2 linked regions of the Congzhengia minquanensis genome follow. The protein of the gene in region 1 interacts with the protein of each later gene in a pairwise test. Links are inferred from orthologs where the notes say so. Each region holds a gene or a part of one and is shown in the gene's direction. Other genes may lie near its edges.

Region 1 (8,126 bases):
CCTTAACGGTATCTGCAAGCTGGTTTACGCCTTTTTCCAAAGCTTTTCTTGCTTCTTCACCAAATAAAATGTCCTTTGCCATAATTTTTCCTTACCTCCCGTTAGTTTAATTTTGCAAGGACGTCGCCCTGCTTCAAAATTGTGTACTCTGTGCCGTCTAATTTAATTTCCGTTCCGGCATATTTGCTTGTGATAACCTTGTCTCCAACGGAAAGCTCCATCACAACTTCTTTTCCGTCCACCATGCCGCCGGGGCCAACTGCAACTACTTCCGCAATCTGCGGTTTTTCCTTTGCAGAGCCGGGAAGCACAATTCCGCTCTTTGTTGTTTCTTCTGTTTCCACCATTTTGATGACGATTCTGTCACCCAAAGGTTTAATGTTCATAACGTTTTACCTCCTGTTTATGTCAATTTATTTTTTAACTCTTGTGTTGTTAGCACTCTATGCCAACGAGTGCTAACATAGTTATATATTACTCAAAAAGATTGATTTTGGCAAACTTTATCAAACGCGATTTATACAAATTATGCTTCTATTTCTTCTTTTTACTTTCATTTTTGCATGTTTTCTTTATTTTTCTTTAATATTGTAAATTTATTTGATTTCTGATATACTAATTTTAATGAGTATGAAGGAGCGTGTATCGGTTGAAAATAACAGTGATCGGCGGCGGCCCGGCAGGAATGATGGCAGCCGCGGCGGCAGCAGGCGAAGGTGCCATTGTTACGCTGCTTGAGCACAACAGCTATCTTGGCAAAAAACTGGGCATTACAGGCAAAGGGCGCTGCAACATTACCAACGCCGCAGATATTTCGGAGTTTATTCATAATATCCCAATTAATGGCAAGTTTATGCACAGCGCGTTTTTTGCATTTAATAATCAGGACATATTAAACCTTTTGGCACGCTTTGGAGTGGAAACCAAAACAGAGCGCGGCGGGCGGGTGTTTCCAACAACCGACAAGGCAAAAACAGTGGTCGATGCTTTAAAACACTATGTGCGCAGCATGGGCGTGCGCGTCGTTTTTGACGGGGCGGCAGACTTATTAAAGGAAGATACGGGCTTTTGCGTCAGGCGAAAGAATGGAAGCGCAATACACTGCGACAAAGTGATTGTTGCAACCGGCGGCGCGTCTTACCCGCAGACAGGCTCGGACGGTTCTGGATATCGCTTTGCAAAAGCGCTGGGCCACACGGTGGTTGCTCCCAGTCCCTCGCTGGTGCCCTTAACCACCCGGGGAAATTTGGCTGCAAAGCTTATGGGGCTTTCGCTGAAAAACGTATCCATTAAAATAACCGATGAAAACAATAAAACGGTTTACAGCGATTTCGGCGAAATGCTGTTCGCGCACTATGGCGTGTCCGGCCCTATGATTTTAAGCGCCAGCGCGCATTTGCGCGAATTTGACAAAAAGCGCTATACCCTAACGGTCGACTTAAAGCCCGCCTTAGACAGTGCCGCTTTGGATAAGCGGATTTTGCGGGATTTTGAAGCGGAGCAAAACAAGGATTTTATCAATTCGTTAGACGCGCTTCTGCCGCAAAAAATGATTCCGGTAATTGTGGAGCTTTCAAAAATTCCGCCCCGCAAAAAGGTGCGGGACATTACCAGGCAAGAGCGGCTTGCCCTCGGCTTCGCCATGAAAAACGTAACGCTCGAAATCACCGGCACCCGGCCCATCGCTGAGGCAATTGTCACCTCAGGCGGGGTGAGCGTGAAAGAAATTAATCCGAAAACAATGGAGTCGAAACTCGTTCCCGGCCTGTTTTTTGCCGGCGAGGTGATTGACGTGGACGCATACACTGGCGGCTTCAACCTGCAAATTGCCTATTCCACCGGGCATTTGGCCGGACAAAGCGCCGGAAAGGAATGGTAAACTATATGGAATTAAATGAAAATGCAAACAAAATAGAGCGGGCGGTTTTGGCAGGCGTTCACACAGGCAGCGCAGACACCCTTTCAGACACCACAGAGGAAACGCTTGCCGAGCTTGCCCGGCTGGCCGACACGGCCGAGGCCGAGGTTGTGGGCACCATGATTCAAAACAAATCTGCCATTGAAAAAGCGACCTACATCGGCGAGGGAAAAATGGAAGAACTGAAAAACGCCTGTGCGTCGCTTTCCGCAAACCTTGTTATCTTTGACGACGAGCTGTCTCCCATGCAAATCAGGAATTTGGAAAACGCGCTGAACATCCGCGTGATTGACAGAAGCATGCTGATTTTAGATATTTTTGCCCGCCACGCAGAATCCCGGGAGGGTAAAATTCAAGTGGAGCTGGCCCAGCTGCAATATTTGCTGCCACGCTTAACCGGCATGGGCTCAAAACTTTCCCGTTTAGGCGCCGGCATTGGCACCCGGGGCCCGGGCGAAACAAAATTGGAAACCGACCGCCGCCATATCCGCCGTAGAATTTCCCATTTAAAAGAAGAGCTGGTGCAGGTGAAAAAGCACCGGGAGCTGATTCGTTCCCGCAGAAAAAAGGAAAACCGCTATGTGCTGGCCCTGGTGGGTTACACCAACGCAGGCAAGTCCACGCTGTTAAACCGCTTAACCGGCGCCGAGGTGTTGGCGCAGGACAAGCTGTTTGCCACCTTAGACCCCACAGCCCGGGGGCTGACCCTTTCCGACAAGCGAGAAGTGACGCTGGTTGACACGGTGGGCTTTATCAGAAAGCTTCCCCACCACCTGATTGAGGCCTTTAAATCTACCTTGGAGGAGGCGGTTTTTGCCGACGCGCTGCTCATTGTGGCAGATGGCGCCGACGACGAGGTGAGCGCCCATTTAGAGGTGGTGTTCCGGCTGTTAGGCGACATTGGCGCGGTGGAGAAACCTAAACTGATTGTGTTTAACAAAACGGACGAAATTTGCGAACAAAAAAACCTGGCGCTGTTTACCAAGGGCGTTCCGCATGTGGAAATCAGCGCAAAAAGCGGCCAAAACCTCGGCACGCTTTTAGAATCCATTGAAAACTTGGTACCGGGCAGAAAAAAACAGGTAGCGCTGTTAATCCCCTTTGCCGAGGGGCAGGTTTTGTCGGAACTGCATGGCAATCACACGGTTCTAAGCGAAGATTACACCGAAAACGGCACCCGCGTAACCTGTCTTTTAGATGCGCCGGCATATGCCAAATTTAGAAATTATGTGTTAGAGGAAGCATGACAATGGAAAAGAAAATGACATATCGAACGGTTTTCGAACCTGCCCGGGACGAAATGATTGAAAAAAAGTCCCGCTTTATTGGTTCGGTTCGCCCCGTAACCACCGAACAGGAGGCCGTTGACTTTATTAATAGCTGCCGCGCAGAATTTCGGGACGCAACCCACAACGTTTATGCTTACATTGTGCAGGAAAACAATATCAGCCGCTATTCCGACGACGGAGAGCCCAGCGGCACGGCCGGCGTTCCTGTTTTAGAGGTTTTGAACAAAGAGGGGCTGACCGACGTGGCAGTTGTTGTAACACGCTATTTTGGCGGAACGCTTTTGGGAGCAGGCGGCCTGGTTCGCGCCTATGGAAAAACTGCAAAGCTGGGGGTTGATAAGGCAAAAATTACCGAAAAAATTTATTGCCACCGGCTTAGCATTCAAACTCCTTACGACCTTTTGGGAAAAGTGCGTTACCTCATTGAAACGGGCGATTACATTTTAGGTGAAATTGAATACACCGACTCGGTGACCGTAACGGCCTTCGTAAAATATGATTTGTTAAACCGCTTTCTGCAGGAGATGAAAGAGGCCACCAACGCCGCGGTTACTCCTGAAATTACAGGCGAGATGTATATTGACAACGTAATTTAAAAAGAGGCAGACGTTTTGTCTGCCTCTTTTAACGTTTGAGTCTTCCCGTCAGCCTGCCGATGGCAACAGACGAGGGCAACAAAATCAGCGTTGTCCAAACCACCACGAGAATGCTTACCCGGGGCAGATAGACAATCCACTGAATGGACCGTGCCGGCATGTAAAAAATGCCGGACAAAAGCCATATTCCCAAGCTGTATCTGCCAAGCAGTGAAATATAGCGGTTTAAGAGCGTCGGCCCCTTATCCCTTTCTTTTCTTTTGCGAAACTCCAGCACCTTTGCAAAAGAAAACACCAAAATTGGCGTATAGAGCGCGTCCAAGCTGGGAAGCACCCAAAACCAGTCCCGCACGGTTTTGAAAAACAGAACGACAATAGCAAGAAGGGCAAAATAGAACGGACGGTTAAAGTTGGTTTTTGAAACTTTAAAATTAATTTGTTCAAATACCGCATACCGCTCGGTGATGCACCCCAGCAGAAAAACCGGCGTGTAAACCACAACGCTCATCTCCAAATTATAAAAATAAAGCCCGGTGCAGGATTTAAAAACAAAAAATGCGCCGCCGGCAAAAAAGCTAAAGGCCAAAATTGCACCAACGTCTTTCAGCAATCCCCGGCCAATGAGCCTGGTAACAAGCGGCAGCAGAAGCAAAATTACCGAATAAAACGCCAAATACCACCCGAATGATACGTTTACATGCGCTACGTTGTTTGTCCACACCGTGCCTGTGCCAAAGGCAATTAGGTTTAAAAGCAGGCTTTTTCCGTCCGGCATGGGCTCTTTTAACAAAAGACCCAGCAGAAAAAAAATCAGCGCAACTGCCCAGTAAATGACGAAAATGTTCAGCACCTTGGCAAGCCTTGCACGCAGGCTTTCATATTTCTCCCGTTTCACCGAAAGGCCAAACCCAGCAAAAAACGTAAAAAGGCTTAAACAGATTTTAAATGTGCGTGCGCAGATGATTTGCTCCAACTGAAACAGCCAGGGAATCGCACTGTCAATGGGCATATTCTCCGGCAAAACCCATTCGGGAAAGCCAATGGCGTGGTTCGCTACAATCATAAGCAGCGCCACGCCTTTTAAATATATTGTTTTGTCTTTGTCAAGCAATCGTTGCATGTGTGTCATCCAATCATGGTTTTGTAAAAATCATGGTTATAAATTTTTTATAATATTCTTGAAAGTTTCTGTCTTCCACGTTCTGTTTCGCATTACGCTCCATTTTTATGCACACCTCGCTGTTAGCCGATAAAACGTCCATACAGCAGGCAAGGTTGTCAACAAGCTTTTCGTCCCGCTTTAAAATAAACGCACAGTTTTCGTTTGCAGTTTCCGCAACACCGCCGGCGTCGGTAGTAATCAGCGGAAGTCCCGTTGCCAGACTTTCTAAAACAGTAAGCGAGGCGGGTTCCTCCCAAATGGAGGGCAAAACTGCAACATCTGCCGCCGCATAAAATTTCGGCATTTGCTCAAAAGGCACATAGCCGGTAAAAATTATGCGGTCTGACACATCTTTCAGCGTGGCTTGCACCTGCTCAAGATAGGGGTCTGAAATGTTTTGTGAAAACCACCCGCTGCCCACAATTAACAGATATGTGTTTTTGTTCTTCACCTTAACAAAAGCCCTGGCGAGCTCTAAAACGCCCTTTTCAGGGATAACGCGGCCAGCAAAAACAAACAGCTTTCCCTCAGGCCCAACATTGTGCTTTTGCCGGAATTCGTTTCGGAACGGTTCATATTTTTCCCTGCCGAATGCGCTTAAATCGGTGCAGTTCAGCAAAACGGAAACCGCGCTGTCTGCGGCGGTTTTCACAGTCATCACCCGTTCTTTAATGTAGCGGCTCACGGTAATGACCTGAACGCCGCGTTTTAAAATGCGCTTTGCATAAATATCATTGCTGTTGATAATGTCGTTGTGAATGTGAGAAAAAATTTGCACGCCTTTTAAGGCTTTCGCGACGCGGTATGTAAAATAGGCGTCGTTTTCCACCACCACCGCGTCGTAAGACCCCTGTTTAACGACAGAGAGAACCCTGTGGATATACTCTCTGTCCTCGCCGATTTCAATGCCAAAAAGTTTTTTAAACACGCGGAATACAAAATGCTCTGCCCTTTTTAATGTTTGACTGACTGAAACCATTTTAAACTGCGTGTTCTGATATTCTTTTGCGACCGTAGCTGCCGCTTCGTCGTAAATTCCAAAAACGTGAAAGACCACGCCCGCGCTCTTTTCGTTTTCTTTTAAAATGCCGTCAACCAGCGTTTCCACTGCCCCGCCTTTCACCGGCGGCATGGGCAAAAGCGCCGGCATTATAATTGCCGCTTTTTTCATGCCTGCGCCCTCCATCTCAGTTTAAAAATCAGCTGAACGGCCCAAACAGGCATGCACAAGAGCACCCTGTTTATGAGCAAATCTTTTTTTAAACGTTTCACATGTTTTATTTTTTGGTAAGACTCCCTTGCTTCCTCCCGCTTGCCTAAAAGCAGCAAATGCCTACACCGGCGCATTTCAAACCATGTCATCAGGCTTTTTAAATGCTCTTTTTTGTCTTCCGGCACGGCTTTGTCCTGATAAATTATTTCGGCATGGTCAAAAAAACACCAGTTAACGTCGAAGGCGCTTTCCTTTGTGGCCACGCTTTCCTGGTGGTTATAAACTGCCGTTGTGGCCGCAGTTAAAACAAATGGGAAATAGGCCGCCACTCGCAAGGTTAGGTCTAAATCCTCGCCGATTTTGCAGCCCTCCTGAAACACGCCCACCCTGTCAATTGCCTTTTTTGCAATGCAGGAGGTGCTCATCTGAAACAGCTTCACCCGCTTATCTTCATCATATGCCTTATAAAAGTTTTCGAAATATTCCGTCTCCGGTTTCCCTTCAAAATAGGCCGGCTTATTTCGCATCGTGCCGTTTTGAAACAGGACAGACGCCCATGTGCCGTAAAACCCGGCATCAGGATAGGCCAAAATCAGCTCGTTTAAAACCGCCAAGTGGTTGGGCTGCCAGGTGTCGTCCGCGTCTAAAAACGCAATATAATCGCCCCGGCTTGCCGCAATTCCCACGTTTCTGGCCCGGGATACGCCACCGTTTTCCTGATGGATCACTTTAATCTTTTCGTTGCTTTCAAATGGGGCAAGAGCTTTGTCCAGCTCATCTTCGGAGCCGTCGTCAACGATAATCAGCTCCCAGTCGGGACAGGTTTGCCCCAAAACGCTTTTTACCGCGTTTTGAATTAAGTCCGCCCTGTTGTAAACCGGCGTGATTACTGAAAACATGAAACAACCTCCATTTTTAACGAATTCCAAGCATTGGTTTTACGATTTTTGCTACCGCCAATTTTTCCGATATCCGGTCAATGAAAAATACTGCAGCCACCATAAAAAGAAATACTGCGGCAGGCGCCGCCAACGTCAGCGGCCATAAGTCCAGCCTGTTTTTTAAATTCAGCACAATGGAGGCCACCGGCGAGTGCAGCAGGTAAACCGCAAAGGAATATTCCCCGGCCAGGATCCAAAAGTCCCTTTTTGCTCCGCCGTTTGTTTCACAGCAAAATGCCGCCGCCAGCAAAAAAACAACTGCGAACACCGGCAGAGAATATGGCTTCCAATAGGCTAAATAGTCTCCCCAAATCAAAACTGCGGCGAAAATGAGCACAGCGGCCCCAAGAAGCACAAACCGTTTTTTATAAAGCTGCTTGCCAATGCTCTCTAAGTCCCGTTTTTGGGCAATGAACATTCCCGCCGCAAAATAAACCATCCAGTTCACGGGATTTAAAAAGGGATTGATAAACTGCGCCAGCGTGTCATAAAAACAGGCCGTTGCCAAGTTCATAACAACAGAAATTGCCGCCGTTACTGCAATAAAAACCGTGTTCCGCTTTTGTGTAAAATAAATTAGATATAAAATACATAGTGAAGTGAGATAGTAAAACGGCGTATCTACGCCGATTACGAATTTGACCCATGCTAAAACGCCATTGCCGCCGTGCCGAAGCGACACATAGGCATAAATGACGCTGGCCCACAAAAGCCACGGCAAAAGAATTGTTTTTGCTTTGTTTTTCCAAAATGCAAGAAAGGGCCGGTCAGTGGATTTTACAAAAAGATAGCCTGAAATCAGCAAGAAAACGGGCACCCCCAAGCAGCCGATAGACTTTACAAAATTTGCACAAAGGGTGTTCGCCGCATCGGCCGTGTCCGGTAAATCTGCCATGTGTGCGCAGATAACACTAAAGATTGCAAGCCCTTTCAGCTTAAATATCATGGTGCTTTTTCCGCTCATTTTCAGACCCCCTTCGATTTGTGAAATCCCGCAGCGAGGCCTT
Region 2 (5,489 bases), on another replicon or contig:
ACCAACAGTCTGATTCGTCAGGGCGCTGTTTTGGTTGCATCTGCAATAGATGTTTTAAGCGAGTATGAGGATGTGTACATAAATACATTAAAACAATGCATAAATAATTCAGAGGAAGAATATAAAGAGGAAAAGGAGCCGGACAGCGCAGCTTTTGCGCCGCTTACTGACGCAAGGTACGACGGTCTGTCCGAAACCGCAAAAAATATATTGACGCGCCTGTCGCTTGACCCCGTGCATTTTGACAATTTACTGAATGCAACGTCGCTGTCTGCGGATGAGCTTTCCTCAGAACTTACGATGCTGGAAATCGGAGGATTTGTAAAAACGCTTCCGGGGAAGAACTTTATTTTAAACGTCTGATACAAAAAGAGGAGGCCTAAAATGGCAAACAATTTGGTGATTGTGGAGTCGCCTGCCAAGGCGAAAACAATTAAACAATATTTAGGAAAATCATATAATGTGGTAGCTTCCATGGGACATATCAGGGATTTGCCCAAAAGTCAAATGGGGGTAGATTTAGAACATCATTTTGAACCGAAATACATTACAATCCGCGGCAAGGGCGAGCTTTTGTCAAAGCTGAAAAAAGAGGCAAAAAACGCAAAGAAAATTTATCTTGCAACTGACCCCGACCGTGAGGGCGAAGCAATTTCATGGCACTTGGCAAAGCTTTTAAATATAGATGAAACATCTAACTGCAGAATTACGTTTAACGAAATTACAAAAAATGCAGTGCAGACAGCCATTAAAGAACCGCGCCCCATTGATTTGGATTTGGTGAACGCCCAGCAGGCCAGAAGAGTGTTAGACCGGATTGTGGGCTATCAAATCAGCCCGATTCTGTGGCGCAAGGTGAAAAAAGGCCTAAGCGCCGGGCGGGTGCAGTCTGTTGCCACCAGGCTGATTGTTGACCGTGAGCGGGAAATTGAAAATTTTATTCCCGAAGAATATTGGACGGTAGACGCAAAACTCAAAACCCAGGCAGGAGAAGAGTTTGAAGCGTCGCTAAACAGCTGCGACGGTAAAAAGATCAAACCGGAAAAAGAGCCGGAAGTGAAAGCAATTTTAGACGAGCTGGCACAGCAGGAATTTGTAGTGGACAATGTGAAAAAAGGCGAGAAAAAGCGTAATCCCGCTCCGCCGTTTACCACCAGCACTCTGCAGCAGGAGGCGTCGAGAAAGTTAAACTTTACGGTGAAAAGAACCATGATGGCCGCCCAGAAGCTATATGAAGGCGCGGCGGTGGAGGGCCACGGCACCGTGGGTTTAATCACCTACATGAGAACCGATTCGTTAAGGCTTTCAAACGACGCTATAGCAGACGCGCGGGAGGAAATTAAAACAAAATATGGCGACGCACTGCTTCCGGGAAAGCCAAATGTGTATAAAACAAAAAACAGCGCCCAAGATGCGCACGAGGCAATCCGCCCCACCTATGCGTCGATTAAGCCTGCCGATTTAAAAGAATCGCTTCCCGCAGATATGTATAAGCTTTATAAGCTGATTTGGGAACGGTTTATTGCCTGCCAAATGAAGCCGGCGGTTTATGAAACGGTAAACGCCGATATTAAAGCCGGCAGGTTTGGTTTTAAGGCCAGCGGCTCAAAGCTGGTTTTTAAAGGATATATGAGCGTATATGTGGAGGGACGCGACGACGATAAAACAGAAAAGGACAAGGTGCTTCCGCCCCTTTCAAAAGATGAAATTTTAAAGCTGTTAAAGCTTTTGCCCAACCAGCATTTCACCCAGCCGCCTCAAAGGTTTACGGAGGCAACGTTGATTAAAATGCTGGAGGAAAAGGGCATTGGCCGTCCCAGCACCTACGCACCGACCATCACCACAATTACAGCGCGGGGATATGTCACGCGTGAGAAAAAGCAGCTGCTTCCAACAGAACTGGGTTCGGTTGTTACCGACATTATGACGGAGCATTTTCCGAACATTGTAGGCATTGCATTTACCGCAGATATGGAAAAGGATTTGGACGAAATTGAAGAGGGCGAAATCGACTGGGTAAAAATCGTAGAAGATTTTTACGGCCCCTTTGAAAAGACATTGAAAACGGCAGATGAGAAAATCGGCAAGGTGAAAATTGAGGACGAGAAGTCTGACGTTATCTGCGAAAAGTGCGGTCGAACCATGGTGTATAAAATGGGCAGGTTTGGAAAGTTTTTAGCGTGCCCAGGCTTTCCGGAGTGCCGGAATGCCAAGCCCATTGTGAAAGAAACCGGGGCAGACTGCCCCAAATGCGGCAAAAAGATTTTGGAAAAGAAATCGAAAACAGGCAAAACCTATTTTGGGTGCGAGGACAACCCAAAATGTGATTTTATGACGTGGGATATGCCCGTGGCAGGTGAAAAGTGCCCGAAATGCGGCGGCCTGCTGCTTTCTAAAAAAGGCAAAAAGAAACAAATTGTCTGTGCAAATCCCGACTGCGGTTATACAAAAGAATAAAGAAAAAGGCTGTACAGTAACGCTGTACAGCCTTTTAAAGTTTTAATAGTTAAGCACGGTGATTTGTGCACATTCGATTTTCGGAACAGTAAAGGAAACATATCCTTCTTTTTGGGTAAACGGAATTTCTTCCATTGACGGCGCCAAATAAACCTTTTTAATTTCTTTTTCCGTTTTAATTTTTACATCTATGTCGAATACCGGCACAATGTCTTCAATAATTTCAACACCGCTTCCACGTTTTACAGGAATGGCGTAAAGGGTGTGGCAAACCAGTCTGCTGCTTTCAGCCTGGTCCATCAGCGTGACAACGCCCTGGGCCGGGAGGCTGGTTTCAAGGGTTTTTCTTTCAGCAAGCAGTTTGTCTAATGTGTGCATTACAACACGCTTTGCAATAAGCGAACCCCGGGTTGCATATTCGGTGAAAATTTCCCACCCGATGTATGCGCCGTCCTTGCCTTCCGTTATGCCGGCACCGCCGTAAACGCCGGAAGAGGGGGCGTGTCTGTGAGAGCAAAAATGCTCTGCCGTTCTGTTAAAGTAGGGGTCACGGCGGGAGGCAAGCTCTTCGCCTGTGGTTTCGCATTTATAGCCCTGCGCATAGATGATGTAGTCAGAAATGTCCATATCGGGAATGTCAAAACCGGGACGCAGATAGTCCGGGCAAAATTCATTTTTGCCAACAAATTTTGCACCCAGGTCGAAAGCAAAACTGTCGTTTTCTTTTTTCAAACCAGCCGTGCCGGTGGCTAAAATTTTGCCGCCGTTATCTAAAAACGACTGTATTTTCTTTTGAAATCCCTCATCTAACCGAACGGCATCCGGCAAAATCAGCACGCTGTATTTGTTAAAGTCCGATTCAAAATCCACCACGTCGAACAGATAGTGGCCCTCCAGCAGCATGCGCACAGCGCCTGCCGTTGCACCGGAAACCCTTGCGCTGTCTGATGTTTTATAATAAGTCGCGGCAGCCTCGGTAGAAAACAGGGCAATGTCGGTTTTTGCCGTAACATGATCCAGCCACGGCTCTTTTTCTTCTAACTCTTTATAGGCTGCGCCAATGAGGTTATAGGTGGCCATGTCCATTTCACCGTTGGGGGCTAACTGGTCTCCCACAGAGGATTTTGCGCCGTTGGCCGCGGCTAAGGCCGCCTCGTAGCGCAGTGCATTTTTGTGTTTAAATCCGCCGAACTCACCCCACGATTCGTGAAACTTTCCTGTCATACCCAAAAATTCTTTCCCCAGCCCTTGTGCGTAGCGCGCAGACAGCGGAAAATGGTCGTAGCCCCAGCCGCCGGTGGGCAGGCTTTCCAGTTCTAAATGGGTGTTAAAGTCCGCCAAGTCGCGCCTGCCGTTTACAATGTGGCCGCCGTTATGGAAAACAGGCAGGCCGGGTTTTACAGAATCGATGGTTTCGCGCACACTGCGGCAATAGTTTGCATAAACCCGCTCTGCCAGGTCTAACGCATCGGCTTCGTTTGCAGGGTCTTTGCCCTCAGCAATGAGCTGAGCAACACAAGCGGGACAGTAGCATTTTCTCACCGACATAATATCTAAAAAGATGCCGTCGGCGTCGTAACGTTCACACACCTCTTTAATCTGCGCCAGAAGATAGGGTAAATAAGGCGTGTTTAAACAAAACATATGATATCTGGGAATTGAAAAGTCTGGCATCAATATGTTGCCGTTTTCGTCCCGGTAGTGGGCCAGCCATTCGGGATGTTCCTTTGCAGCTTTTTCGTCGTAACCCGCGCTGATGTAAACAGGCGTTTTCACGCCAATTTCGTGGGCCGCCTCAATCTGCTCTTTTAGTAAATCGAAAGAAAGGCCGGGGTGCATTTCGTTGGCGTCGGACGGATGGTAAGCCCAGCCGTGATGACACTTTGAAAACACGGTGATGGAATTCACGTGTCCGGCTTTTAAAGCTTCCTGAAACTGTTTTTTCGAAAAACGCGAGCCAATGTCGTCAATTTTTTCTGAAGTATGAAAGTCTAAATGTACCTGTCTGAAATTCATTTTTCCGCTCCTTTATTTTCTTAAAAATTTAGGTTAAATAGATTATATACCACGTTGATTTTAAAGTCAACAATATTCATTGACAATCCAATATAAAATAATGCTTGACAGGAAACGAATTTTCAGATAAGGTATAAATAATATCAGGCAGGGGAGGAAACTTTTATGTTAAGTGAAGCTTCCAAAAAACGCTACAGCGCTTTTTGGCAGAACGATGCAACAGACCGTTTTTTGGTATATTTGTCTGCGCCCGATGGCAGCAAAAGCCCGGCACCGGATTTTTCCGGACTGACAGAGGATGAGGTTAACTGGAAAGTACGCATGGATTTTGAATTCCGCGTGCTGCGGGAAAAGGAACGTATTTTGCATACAAATTATTATTGCGACGGGTTCCCAACCATATTTACAGATTTTGGACCGGGTTCCTTGGCGGCTTGCATTGGCGGAAGCTTCCAGGTGGCAAAAGACACTGTTTGGTTTGACCGCAATCCGATTATAAAGAATTGGGACAGCTGTCCCGAAATTAAAATTTATAGAAATTCTGAAATGTGGCAGGCAACGGATACCTATACCAAAATGCTCTGCGAGGCAGGAAAGGGCATTTTCTATACCTCCATTGCCGACATCGGCGGAACGCTTGACATTGCCGCGTCACTCAGAGGCACCAGCGAGCTGTTGTTGGACGTGTATGACCATCCTGAACAGGTAAAGGAACTGGTGAAAAAAATTCAGCCTGTCTGGAAAGAGGCGTTTTTCCATTTAAAAAGTATAACAGACGGCTATCAGGACGGCGTAACAAGCTGGATGCCCATTTGGTGCGAAAAAGCATATTTTCCGCTGCAGTGCGACTTTTCCGCAATGCTGTCTGCGGATATGTTTGAAGAATTTGTCCTTCCGGACTTAATTTATCAAACAGAGTATCTGGATCACTCCATTTACCATTTGGACGGACCGGGTGAACTTCAGCATGTTGACCACCTGCTTTCCATTCCGCGTCTGAACGCCATTCAATGGAT

The links. Proteins that work in one complex are often made in the same cells at the same time.
Region 2: the proteins of H8698_RS02250 (region 1) and topA interact in binary tests that used the Escherichia coli proteins (3 or more experiments, as listed by UniProt). The link is inferred for Congzhengia minquanensis from one-to-one orthologs.

The regions. Positions count from the first base shown.
Region 1 is NZ_JACRSU010000001.1:474,088-482,213, forward strand. The notes cover bases 1,999-4,985. They hold H8698_RS02250 (YigZ family protein), read left to right. Parts: upstream 1,999-3,167; coding sequence 3,168-3,803; downstream 3,804-4,985. Other genes in these bases: hflX (GTPase HflX), read left to right, coding at 1,999-3,165; H8698_RS02255 (acyltransferase family protein), read right to left, coding at 3,832-4,923; H8698_RS02260 (glycosyltransferase family 4 protein), read right to left, coding at 4,937-4,985. Also shown: groL (chaperonin GroEL), read right to left, coding at 1-82; H8698_RS02235 (co-chaperone GroES), read right to left, coding at 102-386; H8698_RS02240 (BaiN/RdsA family NAD(P)/FAD-dependent oxidoreductase), read left to right, coding at 650-1,879; more of hflX, read left to right, coding at 1,885-1,998; more of H8698_RS02260, read right to left, coding at 4,986-6,136; H8698_RS02265 (glycosyltransferase family 2 protein), read right to left, coding at 6,133-7,077; H8698_RS02270 (acyltransferase family protein), read right to left, coding at 7,094-8,083; H8698_RS02275 (lipopolysaccharide biosynthesis protein), read right to left, coding at 8,086-8,126.
Region 2 is NZ_JACRSU010000002.1:391,658-397,146, reverse strand. The notes cover bases 1-2,920. They hold topA (type I DNA topoisomerase), read left to right. Parts: upstream 1-384; coding sequence 385-2,457; downstream 2,458-2,920. Other genes in these bases: H8698_RS06900 (alpha-amylase family protein), read right to left, coding at 2,500-2,920; dprA (DNA-processing protein DprA), read left to right, coding at 1-363. Also shown: more of H8698_RS06900, read right to left, coding at 2,921-4,473; H8698_RS06895 (hypothetical protein), read left to right, coding at 4,639-5,489. UniProt on the Escherichia coli protein: Releases the supercoiling and torsional tension of DNA, which is introduced during the DNA replication and transcription, by transiently cleaving and rejoining one strand of the DNA duplex.